3 regions of the Streptomyces sp. NPDC107575 genome follow, and region 1 is predicted to be linked to each of the others. Evidence: riboswitches for the same ligand, from Rfam matches in the RefSeq annotation. Region 1 holds a riboswitch; each other region holds the start of a gene.
The links. Region 1 has a riboswitch for S-adenosylmethionine ahead of thrC (threonine synthase). Riboswitches for the same ligand answer to the same signal wherever they lie in the genome.
Positions count from the first base shown of each region.

Region 2: linked by a shared signal. The riboswitch ahead of ACZ7L4_RS15320 (aminotransferase class V-fold PLP-dependent enzyme) and the one ahead of thrC (threonine synthase) in region 1 are both predicted to bind S-adenosylmethionine.
Region 3: linked by a shared signal. The riboswitch ahead of ACZ7L4_RS20630 (GNAT family N-acetyltransferase) and the one ahead of thrC (threonine synthase) in region 1 are both predicted to bind S-adenosylmethionine.

Region 1 is NZ_JBVKBG010000004.1:128,746-132,012, forward strand. Features, by position in the region: gene ACZ7L4_RS20135 (DUF7927 domain-containing protein) at 1-43, opposite strand, end outside; gene ACZ7L4_RS20140 (glucosyl-3-phosphoglycerate synthase) at 82-1,029, opposite strand; SAM riboswitch class I at 1,191-1,345, shown strand; gene thrC (threonine synthase) at 1,364-2,665, shown strand; gene ACZ7L4_RS20150 (ubiquitin-like small modifier protein 1) at 2,716-2,991, shown strand.
Region 2 is NZ_JBVKBG010000003.1:453,396-456,662, reverse strand. Features, by position in the region: gene trpD (anthranilate phosphoribosyltransferase) at 1-1,001, shown strand, start outside; SAM riboswitch class IV at 1,089-1,206, shown strand; gene ACZ7L4_RS15320 (aminotransferase class V-fold PLP-dependent enzyme) at 1,398-2,771, shown strand; gene ACZ7L4_RS15315 (glycerate kinase family protein) at 2,723-3,267, opposite strand, start outside.
Region 3 is NZ_JBVKBG010000004.1:234,487-237,753, forward strand. Features, by position in the region: gene ACZ7L4_RS20620 (hypothetical protein) at 216-485, opposite strand; gene ACZ7L4_RS20625 (winged helix-turn-helix domain-containing protein) at 956-1,246, shown strand; SAM riboswitch class I at 1,321-1,407, shown strand; gene ACZ7L4_RS20630 (GNAT family N-acetyltransferase) at 1,418-2,056, shown strand; gene ACZ7L4_RS20635 (50S ribosomal protein L11 methyltransferase) at 2,125-2,751, shown strand; gene ACZ7L4_RS20640 (enoyl-CoA hydratase/isomerase family protein) at 2,824-3,267, opposite strand, start outside.

The DNA.
Region 1 (3,267 bases):
CGACGGCGCAGGCCGCCTTGCCCTGAAGATGTTTAAGCGACATAAAGGGCAATTTAGGCAAAACATACGATTAGTCCGTGCTTATGCCACGCGACGCTCCGCATATTCACCGATTTCGATCATCGGCTGGCGCTCTTCCGTGTCGACCGGGTGGGTGCGCGGCTCGAAGCCGTCGTCGCCGCGCTCGAACTGCGTGAGCACCGGCCGCACGAGGTGCCCGCGCGCGAGGCGCAGCTGGGCCGTGCGGTAGATCGCCGCCGCCATCCTGCCGAGCGCCTGCCCGTCCTGGTGCCGGTGCTTGCGCACGCCGACGTCGACCTGGGCGAGCGCGTCGAGGCCCACGGTGTGCAGCGCGTCCACGAGCAGGCCGAGCTCCACGCCGTACCCGACGGGGAACGGGAGTTGTTCGAGCAGCGTCCGCCGGGCCGCGTACTCGCCACCCAACGGCTGTACGAAACCGGCCAGTTGGGGCCAGTGCAGATTGAGGATCGGCCGCGCCATCAGCTCGGTCACCCGGCCGCCCTGGCCCGCCGCCCCGGCCAGCGGGCGGTCGTACATCGCCTTCACGAAGTGCACGCCCGGCTCGGTGAGCAACGGGCCGACGATCCCGGAGACGAAGTCCGCGGAGAATTCCTTCAGATCGGCGTCGACGAAGCACACGATGTCACCGGAAGTGACGAACAGGGATCGCCACAGCACCTCGCCCTTGCCGGCCCTGACCGGGATCCGCGGCAGGATCGTGTCCCGGTGCTCGACGCGCGCCCCGGCCGCCGCCGCGACCTCGGAGGTGCGGTCGGTGGAGCCGGAGTCGATCACGACGAGCTCGTCGACGAGCGGCACCGCGTCCGTCATCAGCGTCCGCCGGATCTCGGAGACGATCTCGCCGACCGTCTCCTCCTCGTTCAGCGCGGGCAGTACGACACTCACCGTCTGTCCCGACGCGTGCTTGGCGGCGACCAACCGGTGCAGCGGATGGTCCGCCACGGACCAGGAGCGCCTGTTCAGCCAGCGCTCGACCTCTTCCAGCACGGTCTGGGTTCCTTCCCTAAGGATCACCATGTGATCCATCTCGCGGTTCGGACGACTATCTCAAGGGTCCGGGCCTTCGGTTACAGTCTTGAACAAGGCCGGTGACCATCGCATGTCGGGGGTCGCCTGCCGTACACAACTGAATCCACACAATCGAATACCGCTCATCCAGAGGGGCAGAGGGATACGGCCCGTTGAAGCCCCGGCAACCCTCCAGCCGGTCTCGTCCGCACATCGCAGTGCGCCCGCGAGGCTCCCGGCTAGTGAAGGTGCCAAATCCGTCTCGTGGCGAGATGCGTCGCGAGGAAGATGAGGAGAAAGGGCCTCGCCTCTCATGGCTGTACAGACTGTCGCCACCGAAACGACCGCGAAGACCGTTGATCTCGGTCCGGCTTCCGGCCTCTCCTGCCGCGAGTGCGGCGCCGTCGTCCCGCTCGGTCCCGTCTTCGCCTGTGCCGAGTGTTTCGGGCCGCTCGAAGTCGCGTACGACCTGCCCGTCGGTGACCCCGAGTCCCTGCGCAAGCAGATCGAGGCAGGACCCGCCAACATCTGGCGCTACGCCCCGCTGCTGCCCGTCCCGGCCGACGTCGCCGAGAAGCCCAACCTGAACCCGGGCTGGACCCAGCTCGTCAAGGCCGACAACCTGGGCCGCGAACTGGGCGTCGCCGAGGGCAAGTTGTTCGTCAAGGACGACTCCGGCAACCCGACGCACTCCTTCAAGGACCGCGTCGTCGCGCAGGCCATCGAGGCCGCCCGCGCCTTCGGCTTCACCACGCTCTCCTGCTCCTCCACCGGCAACCTGGCCGGCGCCGTCGGCGCCGCCGCCGCCCGCGCCGGCTTCCGCTCCTGCGTGTTCATCCCGCACGACCTGGAGCAGGGCAAGGTCGTCATGGCCGGTGTCTACGGCGGTGACCTCGTCGCCATCGAGGGCAACTACGACGACGTGAACCGCTTCTGCTCCGAGCTCATCGGCGACCCGCTGGGCGAGGGCTGGGGCTTCGTGAACGTGAACCTGCGCCCGTACTACGGCGAGGGTTCAAAGACGCTCGCGTACGAGATCTGCGAGCAGCTCGGCTGGCAGCTGCCCGACCAGCTGGTCATCCCGATCGCGTCCGGCTCCCAGTTCACGAAGATCGACAAGGGGCTCAAGGAGCTGATCAAGCTCGGCCTCGTCGAGGACAAGCCGTACAAGCTCTTCGGCGCCCAGGCCGAGGGCTGCTCCCCGGTCTCCGTCGCCTACAAGGGCGGCCACGACGTGGTCCGCCCGCAGAAGCCGACGACCATCGCCAAGTCCCTCGCCATCGGCAACCCCGCCGACGGCCCGTACGTCCTCGACATCGCGCGCCGCACCGGCGGCGCCGTGGAGGACGTGAACGACGAGCAGGTCGTCGACGCGATCAAGCTGCTCGCGCGCACGGAGGGCATCTTCGCGGAGACGGCCGGCGGTGTGACCCTGGGCGTCACGAAGAAGCTCATCGAGGCGGGCCAGATCGACCCGTCGCTCACCACGGTGGTCCTGAACACGGGCGACGGGCTCAAGACCCTCGACGCGGTCGCCGAGTCCTCGCAGGCCACCGCCACCATCCGGCCGAGCCTGGACGCGTTCCGCGACGCCGGTCTCGCCGCCGACCACTGAGCCCAGCCGATCACTGAGCCAACCGAACTTGTAGCACCGGGAGTCACCGCATGAGCGTCAACGTTCGCATCCCCACCATCCTGCGCACCTACACCGGCGGCCAGGCCGAGGTCGCCGCCGAGGGCGCGACCCTCGCCGATGTCATCGCCGACCTCGAGAAGAACCACACCGGCATCGCCGCCCGCGTCCTCGACGACCAGGGCAAGCTGCGCCGCTTCGTGAACGTCTACGTGAACGACGACGACGTCCGCTTCGAGCAGGGCCTGGAGACGGCGACGCCGGACGGCGCCGGGGTCTCGATCATTCCCGCCGTCGCGGGCGGCTGATCTTTTGTAGGTCTACACAGAGTTATCCGAATTGCCCCCTCCGCGAGAGAAGCGGAGGGGGCAATTCTGCATGGTTGAGCGCGGTACAGTTGGGGAAGCTGCTGCGTTTCCGCGAGCGGTGCATGACGGGCGCATATGAGTTCTCGCCCGTCGCCCGACAAGAAGCAGCCAAAGTGCCCAGCCCTTTCGGGCCTTTTACGGCATTTACGCGGCCCGACTTGCCCGGGGATCCGGTGAGTTGGCCCGGTTTCCCCGATCTGGCGTGCCCAGAATTCT
Region 2 (3,267 bases), on a different contig from region 1:
ACGGCCTGCTGGAAGGCCGCGACCAGAGCGCCGACGACACCGCGTGGGCGATGGACCGGATCATGCGCGGCGAGGCCACCGACGCGCAGATCGCCGGGTTCGCGGTCGCGCTGCGCGCCAAGGGCGAGACCGTGCAGGAGATCTCCGGCCTCGTACGCGGCATGTACGAGCACGCCAATGTGATCGAGGTGCCCGGCGAGACCGTCGACATCGTCGGCACCGGCGGCGACGGCGCCAAGACGGTCAACATCTCCACCATGTCCGCGATCGTCATCGCGGGCGCCGGCGCCAAGGTCGTCAAGCACGGCAACCGCGCCGCGTCCTCCGCCTCGGGCGCCTCCGACGTACTGGAGAAGCTGGGCGTCAATCTCGACCTGTCGCCGAAGCGGGTGCCCGAGGTCGCCGAGGAAGCGGGCATCACGTTCTGCTTCGCCATCAAGTTCCACCCCGCGCTGCGCTACGCGGGCGCCGCGCGCGGCCAGCTCGGCATCCGCACGGTGTTCAACCTGCTGGGCCCCCTGACCAACCCGGCCAAGGTGAAGGCGCAGGCCGTCGGCGTCGCCGACGCCCGGATGGCGCCGATCGTGGCCGGGGTCTTCGCCGAGCGCGGCAACTCGTCCCTGGTGTTCCGCGGCGACGACGGGCTCGACGAGCTGACCACCACGGGCACCTCGCGCGTGTGGGTGGTGCGGGACGGCGCCGTGCGCGAGGAGTCCTTCGACCCGCGCGACGTCGGCATCGAGGTCGTGCCCATCGAGGCGCTGCGCGGCGGTGACCCCTCGTACAACGCGGAGGTCGCCCGGCGCCTCCTCGACGGCGAGCGGGGGCCCGTGCGCGACGCGGTGCTGCTGAACTCGGCGGCGGCCCTGGTGGCTGTGCGTCCCGGCGAGGGCACGCTCGTCGAGCAGATCAGGGCCGGCATGGACCGGGCCGCCGAGTCGATCGACTCCGGAGCGGCGAAGGCCGTCCTGGAGCGGTGGGTGGCGGCCAGCAACCGGTAGGCACGTACGAGATGTGACGCAGGGCGCAGTCCGGATCCTGGACTGCGCCCTTGCTGTTTCTGAGACGTGTGGCAGGATGCTCTTCAAGGTCATGAGTGACAGCGACCGAGGCCCCAGCCCGCTGTCCGGCAACCCTCCGTCCGTGGCGGGGTGCCCTGGGTGAAGACCAGGCCGTACGCAGCAAGGCGTGTGGCAAGCGCGGACCCCTCGCAACCCTGGGGTCCTGGTCCTCAAGGGAGCAGTCTCGTGAGCAAGCGAATGCGATAGGGCGTTTCGGCCCCGCCTCCGCGTACCCGCTGTACTGAAATTCACAGCATCTTTCTTTCCCTGCCGTAGAGCCCTCTTCCGCAGCGCTCCGGCATGGTCAATTCGCTTACCGCGCCAGGGAGTTCACCCATGTCTGTTTCCGTCGACGCCGCCGCCTGTACCGAGACCATCGCCCCGCTTCCGGTCCTCGGCCGGGACGTCACCGTGCCGCTCGTCACCGGTGGCGAGGTCACGTACGCCGCCCTCGACTACGCCGCCAGCGCGCCCGCCCTGCAGCGGGTGTGGGACGACGTCGCCGCCTACGCGCCGTACTACGGCAGCGTGCACCGGGGCGCCGGGTACCTCTCGCAGCTGTCCACCGACCTGTTCGAGAACTCCCGGGTCGCCGTCGCCGAGTTCCTCGGCTGCCGGGAGGGCGACCAGGTCGTCTTCACCCGCTCCACCACCGACTCGCTGAACCTGCTCGCCGCCGCGCTGCCCGCCGACTGCCAGGTGTTCGTCTACGAGACCGAGCACCACGCCTCGCTGCTGCCGTGGCGCGACGCGCGGGTCACGTACCTCAACGCGCCCCGCACGCCCGGCGAGGCCGTCGACACGCTGGAGCGCGCCCTCGCCGAGCGCGACCCCTACGGACCCGCCCTCGTCTGCGTCACCGGTGCCTCCAACGTCACCGGTGAACTCTGGCCGGTGCGCGAGCTCGCGGCGGCCGCTCACGCGCACGGTGCCCGCATCGTGCTCGACGCCGCGCAGCTCGCGCCCCATCACCCCGTCTCCGTGCAGGACCTGGATGTCGACTGGGTCGCCTTCTCCGGGCACAAGCTGTACGCCCCGTTCGGCTCGGGCGTGCTCGCGGGCCGCTCCGACTGGCTGACGGCCGCCGAGCCGTACCTCGCCGGTGGCGGTGCCTCGAAGAAGGTCGCGCGGCGCGTCGACGGCGGCGTCGACGTCGAGTGGCAGACCACCGCCGCCCGCCACGAGGCCGGCTCCCCGAACGTCATCGGCGTGTACTCCATCGCCTCCGCCTGCAAGGCGCTCACCGAGGCCGGGTTCGACAACCTCGTCGCCCGCGAGCAGTACCTGATCCGCAAGGTCCAGGAGGGGCTCGCGGCCGTTCCCGAGGTGAAGGTGCTGTCCCTGTTCGGCGACGACGCGCCGCGCGTGGGCGTCCTTTCGTTCGTCGTCGACGGCTGGAACTCCTCGCACTTCGCCGCCGCGCTCTCCGCCGAGTACGGCATCGGGGTCCGCGACGGTCTGTTCTGCGCCCACCCGCTGGTGCGCACGCTGCTCGGCTCCGACCCGCAGCAGCAGGGCGAGTGCGGCGCCCCCGAGGCCGCGCCGGGCGAGAAGTCGCTCAACGCCATCCGCGTCAGCTTCGGCGCCGGCACCCCCGACGAGCACGTGGAGCGGTTCGTTTCCGCCGTGACGGAGCTCGTGCGCGACGGCGCCCGCTGGAACTACCGCACCGAGGACGGCCGCTGCGTGCCGGACACCACCAACGCCTGAGGCAGCCGGGAGCCGAGGAGGATCATCCGCAGGGCGCGCTCGGTGGCGTCCGTGAGGAACTCGCCGCCCCGGCCCAGCGCCTCCGCGAGCGTCACGGGGGCGGGCAGGATCGAGCTGTAGGCGTCGACGCCGGTGGCCGTCACGGTGTGCGCGCCGTCGCCGATGGTGCCCGCGAGGGCGAGTACCGGGCGGCCGAACCGTTTGGCGCGGCGGGCCACTTCGGCGGGTACCTTGCCGCGCGGCGTCTGGTGGTCGAGGGCGCCCTCCGCGGTGACGACGAGGTCGGCGCGCGCGAGCCGGGCGTCCAGGTCGAGGTGGTCGAGGAGGACGTCGAAGCGGGGGAGGAGCCTGCCGCCGAGCGCGGCGAGGCCCGCGCCGAGTCCGCCGGAGGCGCCGGTGCCGGGTCCCGTGAACAGGTCGGTGCGTACGTCCAGGTCACGTGTCAGGACGTGCGCCCAGTGTTCGAGGGCGGCCGCCAGCTGCTCGACCTGGGTGG
Region 3 (3,267 bases), 110 kb from region 1:
GCACCGCCTCGCCGGAGCGCGCAGCCACCTGTCCTTACGCCTCGGGGCTCCGCCCCGGACCCCGCTGGCTCTCGTCCCGGTGCGGGGCTTGATCTACCTGCCTGCGCCGGCCCACCAGGCGGCCCGCTGCCGGGCCGCATGACTCCGCCGCTCAATTTCCCACGCTTCGGCCCTGGGCGAGAATGAGGTACCCAGGGCCGAAGGCGAGGTGGGGGTTACGGGAGGCGCGCGCCTCGGGAGTCGGCGATGCGCAGGGTCTGCGTCAGGGATTCGGTCAACCGGCGTGCGATGAAGCGGAGTTCGACCGCCGCCACGTCCACGTCGACCAGCAATCCGCTGGACAACGCCAACACCTCCCGCGCGTCCACCAGTTGCTCGTACTCGATCCGGTCCGCCAACCGCGAAAGGTAGCCGTCCGGGTTGTCCGTCACCAGGTACGCGGCGCACCCGTTCTCGCCCGGCCAGGGCAGAAGCCGCGCGCTCATCGCACGCCTCCCGCCACCGGGACGCGGACGCCGTGGATGTGCCGGGGGCCGGTGTCGATGCCTAATGTGGCGAGGTAGAGGGCCCGGCGGCGTTCGCGTTGGCGGCGATGTTCCTCGGGTGTCAGGACGTAGGGGCGTACGAGAGCGTGCGCCGCGGCGTCGAGCGGTTCGGTGTGGCGGGGTGGTGGCGCCGGAATGGCGGGCGTGAGGACGATGAGTCGGTGGCGGCCTGGGGGTGGTGGGGTACAGAGACTCAGCACCCAGGTCAGGATTCGAACGATAAGGTCCAGCATGTCGGCGCCTCCTACGTGGCGTTGACCATGCCCCCGGGCCGGTTGCAGCGGTCGCGGGGGTCAGTCTTCGGCTGACGCGCCAACTCTATGCAGACCTGCGCACAGGTGTGGTCAAATCCTGGAGGTGATCATATATGTGCAGGTGCATGCGCAGAGGTGAAGGAATACGGTCACTGCGTGGACTACGAGATTGACCGCACCCGCATCGTCTGGCGTCAGATCGCCGCCGTACTGGCGCACCGCATCGCGACCGAGGAGTACCCGCTGGGGAAGCGATTCCCCTCGGTCGCGGACGTCGCTGCCGAGTTCGACGTGTCCACGAGTACCGGGCAGAAGGCCCTCTACCAACTCCGCGACGCCGGCCTCCTGAGGATGGAGCACGGGCTGGGCACCTTCGTCGACGACGACGGCCCGGAACTCGCCAAGAACGAGCCCTTCGGCCCGCCCCCGAAGCCGCGCGCCAAGTAGCAGGAGTGCGTTGATCGGCACCGTTCCTCACAAATCACCTTGACCGAGACGCCCGCGACGGCAAGGATCAGCCGCGTTCATCCAGAGGACTTGAGGGACCTGGCCCCGTGACGGTCCGGCAACCTGCGACAGCAAGGTGCCAACGCCAGGAACGATGAGGAGCGGCACCGCATGCGACCTTGGTTCGACGTACCCACGCTCAACGGCTCCCTGGTCCGGCTCGAGGCACTGTCCCTCGACCACGCCGAGGATCTCGCTCTGGCGGCGGAGGAGGACCGCAGCACGTACGCCTTCACGCTCGTCCCCCGCGCCGAGGGGGTCGTCGGCTATCTGGAGGCCCAATTCGAGCGCGTGGAACAGGGACTCGTCCCGTTCGCGCAGATCCGGCAGAGCGACGGGCGGGCCGTCGGATGCACGGCGTACTGGGACCCGCGCCACTGGCCGGGAAGCAGGGACCTGCGAGCCGTGGAGATCGGCTTCACCTGGCTCGGCGCCCGTGCGCAAGGATGCGGCATCAACACCGAGGCCAAGATGCTGCTGATGCGGCACGCCTTCGAGCGCCTGCGCGTGGAACGGGTCGACCTCAAGACCGACGCCCGCAACCAGCAGTCACGCAAGGCGATCGAGAACCTCGGAGCCTCCTACGAGGGCGTGCTGAGGAACTGGTCGCCGTCCTGGGCGCCGGGAGAGACCGGCAAGCTCAGGGACTCCGCCATGTACTCCGTGGTGAGAACCGAGTGGAACGCCGTACGGGACCACCTTCTCCGGCGGTTGGCCGTGCGTCGCAGTGAGCCGGTCCGGGGAGTGTGAGGCATGGGGTGGAGGCAGCGGAACGCGATGACGCCGCGGGTGCGAGGCGGATCGACTCATGGGTTGGCATGGCCCAGGACCTCGACGTCGGCCCGAGGGTGCACCGCCCCTCCGTCTTCTCCGCGTTCCTGGCGGCCAATGTGCTGGATACCCAGGATCAGGTCGTGGTCGACGTGGGGTGCGGCGCAGGGCTCGTCACCATCGCGGCCCTATCAAGCGGCGCCCGCCATGTCGTGGCACAGGACTACGACCCGGCCGCGCTCAACGACACGATGCGCAATGTCACGCGGATCCTCGGCCCCAAGGCGTGCGAGCGCCTTTCGTTGTGGGAAGCCGACTGGCGGCAGCTCGGCCCGATGGCCGCGGACGTTCTGGCGGTCAATCCGCCGCAGCGGCCGACCGCGCTGATGCCCGACGTTCCGCACGACCAGCGCCACCTGCACGACGGGGGCGGCGCGGACGGTCTGGACGGCATCCGTCTGGTCCTGGCACACGCCAAGGCGCGACGCGTACGCACCACTGCCGCCGCAGCGCTACGGATGGACATCCGTACCTACGCTGATTGGTCCGCACCCCGGCTGATCGCCGACGCGTGGCTGCCTTTTGCTCCCGCGTGGCGCACCCTCGTCCCGGATTTGCGCGGGCGGGTGGGTATTTGGGAGTTCTCCCGAGAACCACGCAACGGGCGACTGTGACGGGAGATGGCCACTGGGCTGTCATTTCCCGCCACAGTCAGACGCTCAGCCGCCTCAGCCGCCTCAATCGCCTCAGCGGCCCCGGAACTCCGGCCTCCGGCGTTCCACGAAGCTTGCTACGCCCTCGTTCGCGTCGTGGGTGGTCATGTTCAGCTCCTGGGCTGTCGCCTCTGCCGCGAAGGCTGTGGTGCGGTCCGAATCCAGGGAGGCGTTGATCAGGGACTTGGTCAGCGCCAGCGCGCGCGTCGGGCCCGATGCGAGGCGTTCCGACCAGTCGCGGGTCAGTTTCGGGAGTTCGTCGTCCGGGACGACCCGGTTGACCAGGCCGAGGCGTTCCGCGTCGGCGGCGGGGACCGCGTCGCCGAAGAACATGAGTTCCTTGGCGCGTTGCGGGCCGATCAGGCGGGGGAGGAGGTAGGCGCCTCCGCCGTCCGGGACGAGGCCGCGGCGGGCGAACACCTCGATGAAGCGCGCCGATTCGGCGGCCAGGACCAGGTCGCAGGCGAGCGCGAGGTG